DNA from 2 places in the Planococcus alpniumensis genome. Region 2 is predicted to be linked to the other one. Evidence: riboswitches for the same ligand, from Rfam matches in the RefSeq annotation. Region 2 holds a riboswitch; the other holds the start of a gene.
What was found. A riboswitch is a leader RNA that binds a small molecule or an ion and turns the genes downstream of it on or off. The one in region 2 is predicted to bind FMN.
Positions count from the first base shown of each region.

Region 1: another riboswitch for FMN. It lies ahead of G3255_RS10210 (ECF transporter S component); the one in region 2 lies ahead of ribD (bifunctional diaminohydroxyphosphoribosylaminopyrimidine deaminase/5-amino-6-(5-phosphoribosylamino)uracil reductase RibD).

Region 1 is NZ_JAAMTH010000001.1:1,986,107-1,991,438, reverse strand. It holds gene G3255_RS10225 (ATP-binding protein) at 1-931, shown strand, start outside; gene sigX (RNA polymerase sigma factor SigX) at 978-1,511, shown strand; gene G3255_RS10215 (hypothetical protein) at 1,501-2,679, shown strand; FMN riboswitch at 2,757-2,892, shown strand; gene G3255_RS10210 (ECF transporter S component) at 3,038-3,619, shown strand; gene G3255_RS10205 (ferredoxin) at 3,677-3,928, opposite strand; gene G3255_RS10200 (YpbB family protein) at 4,035-5,060, shown strand; gene G3255_RS10195 (RecQ family ATP-dependent DNA helicase) at 5,057-5,332, shown strand, end outside.
Region 2 is NZ_JAAMTH010000001.1:425,265-430,596, reverse strand. It holds gene ribE (riboflavin synthase) at 1-618, opposite strand, end outside; gene ribD (bifunctional diaminohydroxyphosphoribosylaminopyrimidine deaminase/5-amino-6-(5-phosphoribosylamino)uracil reductase RibD) at 624-1,706, opposite strand; FMN riboswitch at 1,806-1,936, opposite strand; FMN riboswitch at 2,044-2,174, opposite strand; gene G3255_RS02285 (TIGR04104 family putative zinc finger protein) at 2,288-2,587, opposite strand; gene G3255_RS02280 (ring-cleaving dioxygenase) at 2,741-3,724, opposite strand; gene G3255_RS02275 (MarR family winged helix-turn-helix transcriptional regulator) at 3,721-4,200, opposite strand; gene G3255_RS02270 (PaaI family thioesterase) at 4,347-4,745, opposite strand; gene G3255_RS02265 (alpha/beta hydrolase) at 4,868-5,332, shown strand, end outside.

The DNA of each region.
Region 1 (5,332 bases), 1.6 Mb from region 2:
GCCGGCAGAGAAGCTGCTGCAGCAATGGCTCTTCAAAGACGGCACGACCGATGCCAATGCGTTGCCATCGGAAATGCTGCATATGCTCGACCACGTCCTGACATTCCAGGAGGAAATCGAGGAAGAGCTTGAAATCGAAGGCGCTTACTATGCGGTTAATTTCAGCCCGCTTTACAGCGGCGAAAGCATTCGCGGGGCAGTGGCTGTGCTCCATAATATGACGGAACAGCACCGCCTTGAGAAGCTGCGCGAAGATTTCATTGCCAATGTATCTCATGAATTGCGGACGCCGATTGCCATGCTCCAGGGCTATAGCGAAGCCTTACTCGATGACGTTGGCGCAAGCGAAGAAGAACGCAACGAAATGACCAAAATTATCTATGAAGAATCCCAGCGCATGGGACGTCTCGTCACGGACCTATTGAACTTGGCACGATTGGAATCAGGCCATATGCGCCTCTACAAAGAATTGGTGCAGTTCAATAATGCCCTCGAGCGGATGAGCTTGAAATTCAGCCAAGCTGCGAAAGAGAAAGGCATCGAACTAAGCTTCACGACAGAACTCGACGACTGGGCGGCAGCCGAACTGGATGAAGACCGCATCGAACAGGTCATGACGAATTTGATCGATAATGCACTTCGCCATACTCCGCAGGGAGGGCAAGTGCAAGTGCATGTCGAAAATATGGGAGACTACGCAAAAGTTTCGATCAACGATACAGGCGCTGGAATTACAGAAAAAGACTTGGAGTTCGTCTTTGAGCGCTTCTATAAAGCCGATAAGGCAAGAACGCTCGGCAAAGGCGGCACAGGTCTCGGCCTCGCGATTGCCAGCAATATCATCAAAGCGCATTCAGGCGAAATCCGCGCCGAAAGCAAATTTGGCGAAGGCACTTCGTTTATCTTCACATTGCCGCTGAAGGCGATGTAACTTTTCTGTTGTCGTGACGACTAATCCAAGGAACGGGGGGAGTTGCGTGAATGACTCCGTGTTTCATCGGCTGTACGATCAATATCATCAAGATGTCTTTCAGTTTTTGGTGTATTTAGTGAAGGACCGGCATGTGGCAGAAGATCTGATGCATGAAGTTTATGTGAGGGTGTTGCGCGCTTACGACCGGTTCCAAGGAAAGAGTTCAGAAAAGACCTGGCTCTTTTCAATCGCCAAAAATGTCGCCATCGATCATTTTCGCAAGACGGCAGTGAGGAAAAAGCATTCGATGGATTTTTTTGACTGGGAAACCCAGCAATTGGTATCAACTGAACGAATACCTGAAGAAGTTTCATTGCTCAATGAAGACAAGGTCCGCTTGTACCGAATGCTCGATTTGTGTACAGGTGATCAGAAACTGGTCATCATTATGCGTTATTTCCAAGATCTCTCCATTGCGGAAACTGCTGAAGTCCTGGAGTGGTCGGAAGGCAAAGTCAAAACGACACAGCACCGGGCAATCCGGTCCCTCCGCCAAAAACTACTAGAAGCAGAAGGGGGAGGAGAATATGCCGAATGACAAATGGAACGATGAAGAAATCGAAAATTTGTTGCGCGATTTCCCCAAAATACAAGACAAGCGCCCCAAAGCCGAAGTGTATAAAAAGCTTTCCCATAAAGAACAAACTCCAAGGCAGCCAAAGCGCTGGCTGCCGCTGCTGGTTGCTATCGTCGCATTCCTGAGCATCTCGGTGCTCGTAGCCTCATTGCTGCAGCAGAATGGCACCGACTCTAGCAGCAGTGAGACTGAAAGCAGGGACGCGGAGTCGACGATGGCGACAGATGAAGCTCAGACGGAACAGGCTGAACAAGCGCAAGGAGATAATCAAGAGCCTAACGAGGCAGTAAGTTTGGCTCCGGAAGACCCGCAAATACAGCGGAGCGCAGTTTATGAAAGCGAACTGGAAGATGCACATGTGTTGCGCATTGGGCTTGCTTATCACGGTTATGTTGTGCCGGTCAGTTTCGTCATTCCAACACAACTGACCGATATGGCAGAGCCAACTGCGCTCGAGTTATATGAAACATTCTCCGGGCAAATCGATGAATCCGGGTTGGGTTTTGATGACTATCATCCATATGAAGGCGAGCTCCAGCAAAACGGATCGACCATCAGCCATTTCCTTCCGAATAGCCAAACCTACGATCAAGGTTCAGCTTCCACTTCGCTGTATCTTTACAGCCTGGAGGAAACGTTCATGAATCAACAAGAGATTCGCGTCTTGAATGAAGCTGGCGAGGCGGCGCAATTATCCCATATGGGCACAGTGGAACCACTCGTTCCGGGCGAAAAGGGGCAAAGTTTTTATTTGCTAGAATCGTCTGCAGGTGAAGCTTATTTGGCGCCGGCTTACGGCATGTCGCCTGGGAATGTAAAAGATGCGCTACTGGCGCTTCAGCAATCACCGAATGACGATTACCGTTCGCCGGTTCCTGAAGGGGTCAGCTACCGCGTCGAAGTGGACGGGGCAAACGCCGACTTGATATTTGAAGAGCAATTGGATTTGGAGACACTGGATAAAGCGGCGGCGATGCAGATGATCGAAAGCATGGCGCTCACGGCAGAATCATATGGTTCATCGCTGGCGATATCCAATACTATCCAATCGGAATGGGCAGGCTTCGATTTCTCTAAAGAACTGGAACTGCCAGTTTCGCCCAACCGCATTGACTGGCCAGAAAAATAAAAAAGACCGCAATGTAAGCAGTATGGTTTACATTGCGGTCTTTTTTTTATAAGATTAACTTGTATAAAAAAATATCGATTCATCTTCGGGGCAGGGTGCAATTCCCTACCGGCGGTAATTGGACATCATGGTCCATCAGCCCGCGAGCCGTAAAAAGCAGGATTTGGTGAGATTCCAAAGCCGACAGTATAGTCTGGATGGGAGAAGGTGAAGGTGCGGACGCATGCCGTTTTTTAACAACGGACCGTTTATTCAGTGTGCCTGACTCTCCCTTAAGCGACTCTTGCTTAAGGGATTTTTTAGGGCAGCATGCGCTCCGAACCTTTCTTCTGGTGAATCACGACAAGGAGAGAGGAACATGAAGAACAAGAAATTGCAATCGATGATCGTCATCGGGATGTTGAGCAGCATCTCATTTGTGTTGATGCTATTCAATTTTCCGCTGCCGGCGTTGCCAGCATTTTTGAAAGTGGATTTTAGTGACGTGCCAGCGTTGATCGCTGCGATCACGATGGGGCCAGTAGCTGGCGTCTTGGTAGCATTCTTTAAAAACGTATTGGACTGGATTTTTTCAGGGAGCCCGACTGGCGTGCCTGTAGGGCATATGGCGAATTTTGCGACGAGCCTATTGTTCATTTTGCCGGTCTATGCCATTTACCGTAAAGTTTCCACAAAAAAAGGAATCGCATTCGGGTTAATCATCGGTACATTGACGATGGCAATTGGCATGAGTTTGCTGAATTATTTCGTGTTCTTACCGATGTATACGTATTTCCTGAATATGCCTGAACAGACCGGAAACGCATTCTACACGACCATTGTTCTCGGAATCTTGCCTTTTAACTTGATCAAAGGCTTGGCGCTTACGACCGTCGTCTTGTTGATCTTCGGCAGCATGCATACATGGATAGAAAAACAACGTTCCTATTACTTATCATAAAAAGAAGCGGCTGGAAGATAATTCTTCCGGCCGCTTTTTCTATTGACTATGTTTTGATCAGTCTTCGTATTTAAGTGGATCTCCTTCAAATGGCTTATCTGCAACTTTAATGGAATCGGTCGGGCATCCTTCAAATGCGTCCTCCATATCCTCCATCAGCTCATCTGGCACTTGTTCAGTCCCCGTGTTATCATCAAGAATAACAAAGGCGATGCCCTCATCATCATAATCGTAAATGTCTGGTGCTGCCGCTCCGCAAGCTCCGCATGCGATACACGTATCTTTATCAACAATGGTATATTTAGCCATTCCAGTTCCTCTCCTTTATCTCCGAACAAGTTCAGTTATACTATCGTGTTTATTCTATAGATATTTCGTGATTTTTTCAACCCAAAACCGCCAGGAGGGTAATTCAGTGCGATTCGATGAAGTCGTTTTAGCGATTATGAAAGCGGTAGACGGTCAACGGACCGTTTCTTCCCCTTATCATTTAATTAAAGGAAAGAAATCAGGGCAAACGATTCAGGATATTGGCTATTTTAAGCTGCATCCTTATTTTGCAGTGCTCCCTAAACTGGACAAGCAAGACTATCTAGCGTCCATTGACAGGTTGCAGGCGCAAGGCTTGTTGATTCCGAATGACAACAAGGTCCAGCTCCATGGCTCTGCATTCGCTCTTGAAATTCCACCTGCGCCCTTGAACGGCTGGAAGTACAGGGGCAATGAAAATCGGTTCTTTGCGCGACTATCGTTGGTGGTCCAGACGATGTCCAATTTCATGCAAGGCCAAAAGCGCTTTGATCCAGTCGTCAGCGATGAAACGGTACAGGCGTGGGCCAAGGCTTATTTGAAGCGCATCGACTTTCGTTCATCCGCTGTTCAAAAAGCGTTCAAAAACCAACTCGAAAACAGCTTAGCATTAGCAAAAACAAGCGAAGCCCATAAAGCTATCCTAATGGAGCGGTTGTCGGGGTGTGGTGTCGGTGGGCTCACTTGGGATCAATTGGCCATGGAGCATGGCCTCTTGCCGATAGATGTGAAAATTGCCGCTGTCGAAGCATTGCATGCATGGCTGGACGTTCTTGAAGGCATGGAATATCCCTTGCTCGCGGGTTTGCTTGAAGGCATCATCCAGCAATCCGCTTTGACGGAATCAGCAAAACGAACGCAAAACTTGTCCGAACGAGGATTTTCGCTTCAGCAGATTGCTGAGCTTCGGCAACTGAAAACAAGTACAATCGAGGATCATTTCGTGGAGATGGCGATGAACGATCCAGCGTTCAGCTCTGCGCCCTTTATGGATGAGCGCTTATTTCAATCCATCCATCATATCAGCAAGGAGTTGAAGACGATGCGCTTGCGGGATATCAAAGAACGGTTGCCGGAAGCCAGTTATTTTCAAATCCGGCTGGCGCTAGCGATGAGAGGTGACGTCACATGAATCTTGAAAAGTTATTATACGACGCTTATGGCTACACAGAATTCCGCCCTGGCCAAAAACAAGTGATCGAGCAAGTGCTGGCGGGGCGTGATGTGCTGGCGCTGTTGCCGACCGGAATGGGGAAATCGCTGTGTTACCAGCTGCCCGGGAAAATCTTGCCAGGCGCCATCATTATCGTCTCGCCGCTTTTATCGCTGATGCAAGACCAAGTTGCCCAATTAAAGAAGATGGGAGAAAAATCGGTCATTGCCATCAATTCCTTTATGAAACCG
Region 2 (5,332 bases):
CAAATAATCGGCGTTCATCGGTTGTTTTGGCGCATGCTCCATAAAACGCTGCACGTACTTCCCGAACATATCGGTTTCGAGATTGACCGAATCGCCCACTTTTTTGCTGCCCAAAGTCGTTTCTCCCGCTGTATGTGGGATGAGCGAAACGGTCAAATGATTTTCGCTGAGTTCAAAGATAGTTAAGCTGATGCCGTCAATCGCGACGGACCCTTTGACGATTGACTGCGCAAGCAATTCAGGAGGCGCCGCTATATCGATATACATGGCATTTTCCTGTGGGCGCTTGCGCAAGATCTTGCCGACCCCGTCGATGTGGCCCGCGACAAGATGCCCGCCGAAACGACCATTCGCCGCCATGGCACGTTCCAAATTGACGGCACTGGATGTGCCCAATGAAGAAAGGGTCGTGCCGTGGAATGTTTCCGGCATGACATCCACCGTGAAACGTCCGCTTGACAATGAAGTCACCGTCAGGCAGACACCCTCCACTGAGATGCTGTCGCCGATTTTCGTTTCTTCCAGGACAGCATTTGCTCGGATCGTCATTTCCATGCTCGAAGCGCCGCGCTTGATACCGGCGAGTTGTCCGGTTTCTTCAATAATGCCTGTAAACATTTGTGTCACTCCTTTAATGTGGAGATGATCTTCAGATCCGTTCCGAGGCGTTCCACCTTCTGCGTCTCCAAGCGAATGCCGTTTGACACGGAACTGGTTTGCAGATCACCGAATACGGAAACGGTTCCTTCGCCGCCGAGAATAATCGGTGCGATATACGTAGCAATTTCGTCTACTTGCCCGCTTTTCAAGAAAGCGGTATTGATTTTTTGGCCGCCTTCCACAAGGACTGATAACACCTTATGCTCGGCAAGCAATTCCAGTGCAGCGGCGATTTCCACATCCGGCGTATCCAGTTGCAAAATGCGTACATGGTCCGGAAATGCGCCGCGGCTGTCAATATCGGCTTGTGATCCGACGATAATCCAAGTAGGGGCATCAGGTACTTGAATAATGTGGCTCTCTTTCGGGAGGCGCAAATGGCGATCCAAGATGACGCGGATCGGCTGCCTCTGGGAGTCGGCAAACCGATTGGTCAAGCGGGGGTTATCAAGTGCAACCGTCTGTGCGCCAACGAGGATGGCGTCGTGCAGCAAACGCAGTTGGTGGACATCGCGCTGCACTTCAGGCCCCGTGATTTTCTCCGAACGGCCGCCGTCTACAGCGATTTTGCCGTCCAGCGTAATCGCGTGCTTCAATGTGACGAACGGCCGCTTTTTGCGGATAAAGGTGAAGAACATCCGGTTCAGCTCTGCAGCTTCCTGCTCGCAGACGCCGGTCTCTACAATAACCCCGGCGTTTTCAAGCTTTTTGATACCTTGGCCTGAAACGAGCGGGTTCGGGTCCAGTACAGCGACGACGACACGGCGAATGCCAGCTTGGATGATCGCGTCTGCGCAAGGGCCTGTCCGGCCATGATGGCTGCAAGGCTCCAGCGTCACATACAAATCCGCGCCTCGCGCTTCACTGCCTGCCATATTCAGCGCATGGATTTCTGCATGCGCCTGTCCCGCTTTTAGATGCGCGCCCATACCGATGATGCGGCCATCTTTGACGATCACCGACCCCACGAGCGGGTTGGGGGACGTCTGCCCAGCAGCTGATCGCGCCAGCTCCAGTGTTTGCTTCATGATTTGCTGGTCGTCCACTTGATCACACCTTTCAGAACAAAATAAAAACCCATTGTTTAGCCAATGGGTTCGAAGACAATAGGAAATAGAACTATAGATAACTCTATAATTTCCGTGTTCTTCCTTCTCCCATCCAGACTTTAACTGTCGGCTTTGGACTTGCACCAAATCCTGCCCCGAAAGGCTCACGGGCTTCGAATTGCTTCGTTACCGTCGATTGGGAATTTCACCCGACCCCGAAGGAATACTATTCAGTTGATCATCCACAGTATGCAAAAAAGGCCCCTTCCATAAAAGAAAGGGGCCTTGAAAGTGCATATCAAAGAAACCTAAGCGATTGCTAGTAGGCTGCTTGACTGTTCTTCTCCCATCCAGACTTTAACTGTCGGCTTTGGACTTGCACCAAATCCTGCCCCGAAAGGCTCACGGGCTTCGGATTGCTCCGTTACCGTCGATTGGGAATTTCACCCGACCCCGAAGAACGCTATAGATGATTATCTGTAAGTTTAGCGCAAGCTTCAGGGGCTGTCCAGAAAAGAATCTTCATTTTTTGCGTGCAGCCAACTCAATCCCTACAAACAGACTCGGTTTTCGACCAGTCACCACATCGGCCCGCGCTCGTCTGTCAATTCGATAAAGAATGGGTAAATGCCCATGATTACTAAAAAGGAAGCCAGGAATAAGGCAAGGGAAACAAACGGGTCAATGCCGAAAGCAACCGAAATGAACATGATGAGCGGAGCGGCAAAGACAAACAAGCTGGTCTTTTTCCGCGATTCCATGGAAACGTATTGCGCTTGCCGGCAAGCTGGGCAGGTCAAGCTATCCCCCAGTGTGAAAAGCCGACAGACAGTCTGCCCCCACGTCCACGTCGTTCCGCAATTTTGGCATTTCGGCATCGCCCTTCTCCCCTTCCTTGTACTATCTATACTTACGTACATAAGTAGGATAAGTTCCCAAAATCGCCCCATTACTTTAGGTTTTTGTACATTCTTTCTTCTTTGCCACACCATGAAAAAGCACTGCCCATTATGAGCAGTGCTAAATTTTCCTTATAGGTATTCTTTATCGATCTTCTTCGTGCTGCGCTCGGTATCGATCGGGCGCACCATGCTTTCAATCTGTTCGCGCTTCGGTTCCAAGAACGGCGGCAAAGAGAGTTTCTCCCCGAGTGTTTCATATGGCTCGTCGCCCATGAAGCCTGGGCCATCCGTTGCCCATTCGAACAACAACCCGGGTGCGACCCGTGCGTACAATGATTCAAAGAAGAAGCGGTCCACATAGCCGGAAGTCGAGAATCCTATCTCCTGCATATGGCCGATCCATTCATTCAACGCTTCGCGATCCGCCACACGGAAGGCGGCGTGATGCACCGTGCCGAAGCCTTGCTGGCCCGATGGCAATTCTGCATTATGTTCGACGATTACTTGCGCACCGTTGCCGCCTTCGCCCATCTCGAATAAATGAAGTTGCCCCTCGTTGGCAATCTCGCGCATATGCATTGCTTTTTCCAATACTTCCTTTAAGTAATCGAATTGGCCGATGCGGATATGGATCGGGCCAAGGCCGGTGATGGCAAATTCAAGCGGGACCGGCCCCTGCTGCCACGGCGTGCCGGCTTGTACGCCTTCGTTGTTCTCGTCCGATACGAGCATATATTGCTGGTCATCGAAGTCGGCGAACGACAAAGTTTTGACGCCGAATTGCTCGGTTATGGCCGTATGCTGCACTTCGTATTTGTCGAAACGTTTTTCCCAATAGCTAAGCGCTTCGTCCGTCGGCACACGGAAAGCCGTCTTGTAAATTTCGTTCGTGCCGTGAGTGCCTTTCGGGATTCCCGGAAAATCAAAGAAAGTCATATCCGTCCCGGCAGAGCCTTTATCGTCGGCGAAAAACAAGTGATAGGTTTGGATATCATCTTGGTTCACCGTTTTCTTGACCAATCTCATGCCCAATACATACGTAAAAAATTCATAGTTCTTCTCGGCGCTGCTCGTAATCGCCGTTACATGGTGGATCCCTTTCAATTCGTTCATGCATACCGCTCCTTGTCTTTTAATATTCTATCTTTCGGTTCCATACTGTCTTGTGCTTCGTAGCCGACTTTTTTCAGCTTCTCGATCAACTCTGCTACTTCCTCTTGCCCAAGCCCGGCAAACACTTTATCCATTTGCTGTTCATGTTCAGGGAAAATCCGCTTCATCAATTCCTGGCCATTGTCCGTCAAAAGGGCATAAGTCACGCGCCGGTCTTCTTTGCACGCTTCCCGTTCGACATAGCCTTTGTGCTCAAGTTTATCGACCACGTAGGTGATGCTGCTGCTTGCAATCAACACTCTCTTGCCAATTGCCTGTATCGGTTGCCGGCCTTGATGGTAGAGCAGTTCGAGCACCGAGAATTCGGTCGCGTTCAAGCCATATCCCGCAACGTCGCGTTTAATGGCGTCATGGACCGCATCCGCGGCGCGAATCAAAACCGTCACAGCTTTCAGGTTCTGGTTGGAGAACTCCATTTATTTCACCTCTTTATTTCGAATTAAAATATCTTTAATTAAAAGTAATTATAACAAGCAGCCGCTTATGGGTCAAGAGAACCGCTTCCAATTGCAGCCAATCAAAAAGCTCCCTTTCGCTAGATGCGAAAAGGAGCTTTTGAAATTTATAATTTAAAAGTGCCGGTGCTATACGCCAGTAATTCATCTTGCTCGCTGACCACACGCCCCGTCAATATCGCTGTACTGTTCGTCTGATGCAGCAATTCAGCGTGGAAAATGGCCGTTCCTTCTGCCAAGCTTTTGATGAAGCGAACTTCCATTTGAATCGTCGAAACCGCGTCGCTTCCGAGCGACCGTGAGGCAAGGCCCATCACGATATCGATTCCCGACATGATTGCGCCACCGTGCAGCATATTTTGCATATTGTCATTTTCGGGTTTTTTCTCCAAGCGCATGGACGCCTTGCCATACTCCACTCGGTCGATTTCAAAACCGAGCAACTGGAAATAAGGGCCGTTCTCGAACTGCTCGATCAATTGCGTATATTCCTGTACGTTTTGCACGCGATCTCCCCCAGTTGATTATTCTTCCATTAGTATAGCATTCCTTTTTGAGGCAATTGAATGGGCAGGATTTTCACAAAAAGCAACGAATACTTAAGGACTACCTAAAAGGAGGTTTTTGGATGACACACAATTTCGATGTACTTCCCGGCGCAGAGCCGTTCATTTCCGAAGGCGGGAAAACGGGAATCCTCGTCTCACACGGCTTTACCGGCACGACTCAAAGCATGCGCCCGCTTGCCGAGGCTTTCGCGAACGAAGGATATAGCGTCTATGCCCCACGCCTTAAAGGGCATGGCACGCATTATGAAGATATGGAAACAAGCACGTATCAAGATTGGATCGCTTCTGTCGAAGAGGCATACGCTTGGCTGTCGGAGCGCTGCGATCAGATTTTCGTGGCAGGCTTGTCGATGGGCGGTACGCTCGCGCTTTATATGGCGGAAAACCATCCGGAGATCCGCGCCATTTCCTTGATCAACGCCGCCGTTGAAGTCCCGGACATGGAAGGCGTCAAGGAGTTGCAGGATGTGCGCTTTTTGGACGCCATTGGTTCCGATATCAAAAAAACGGGAATCACTGAGCTT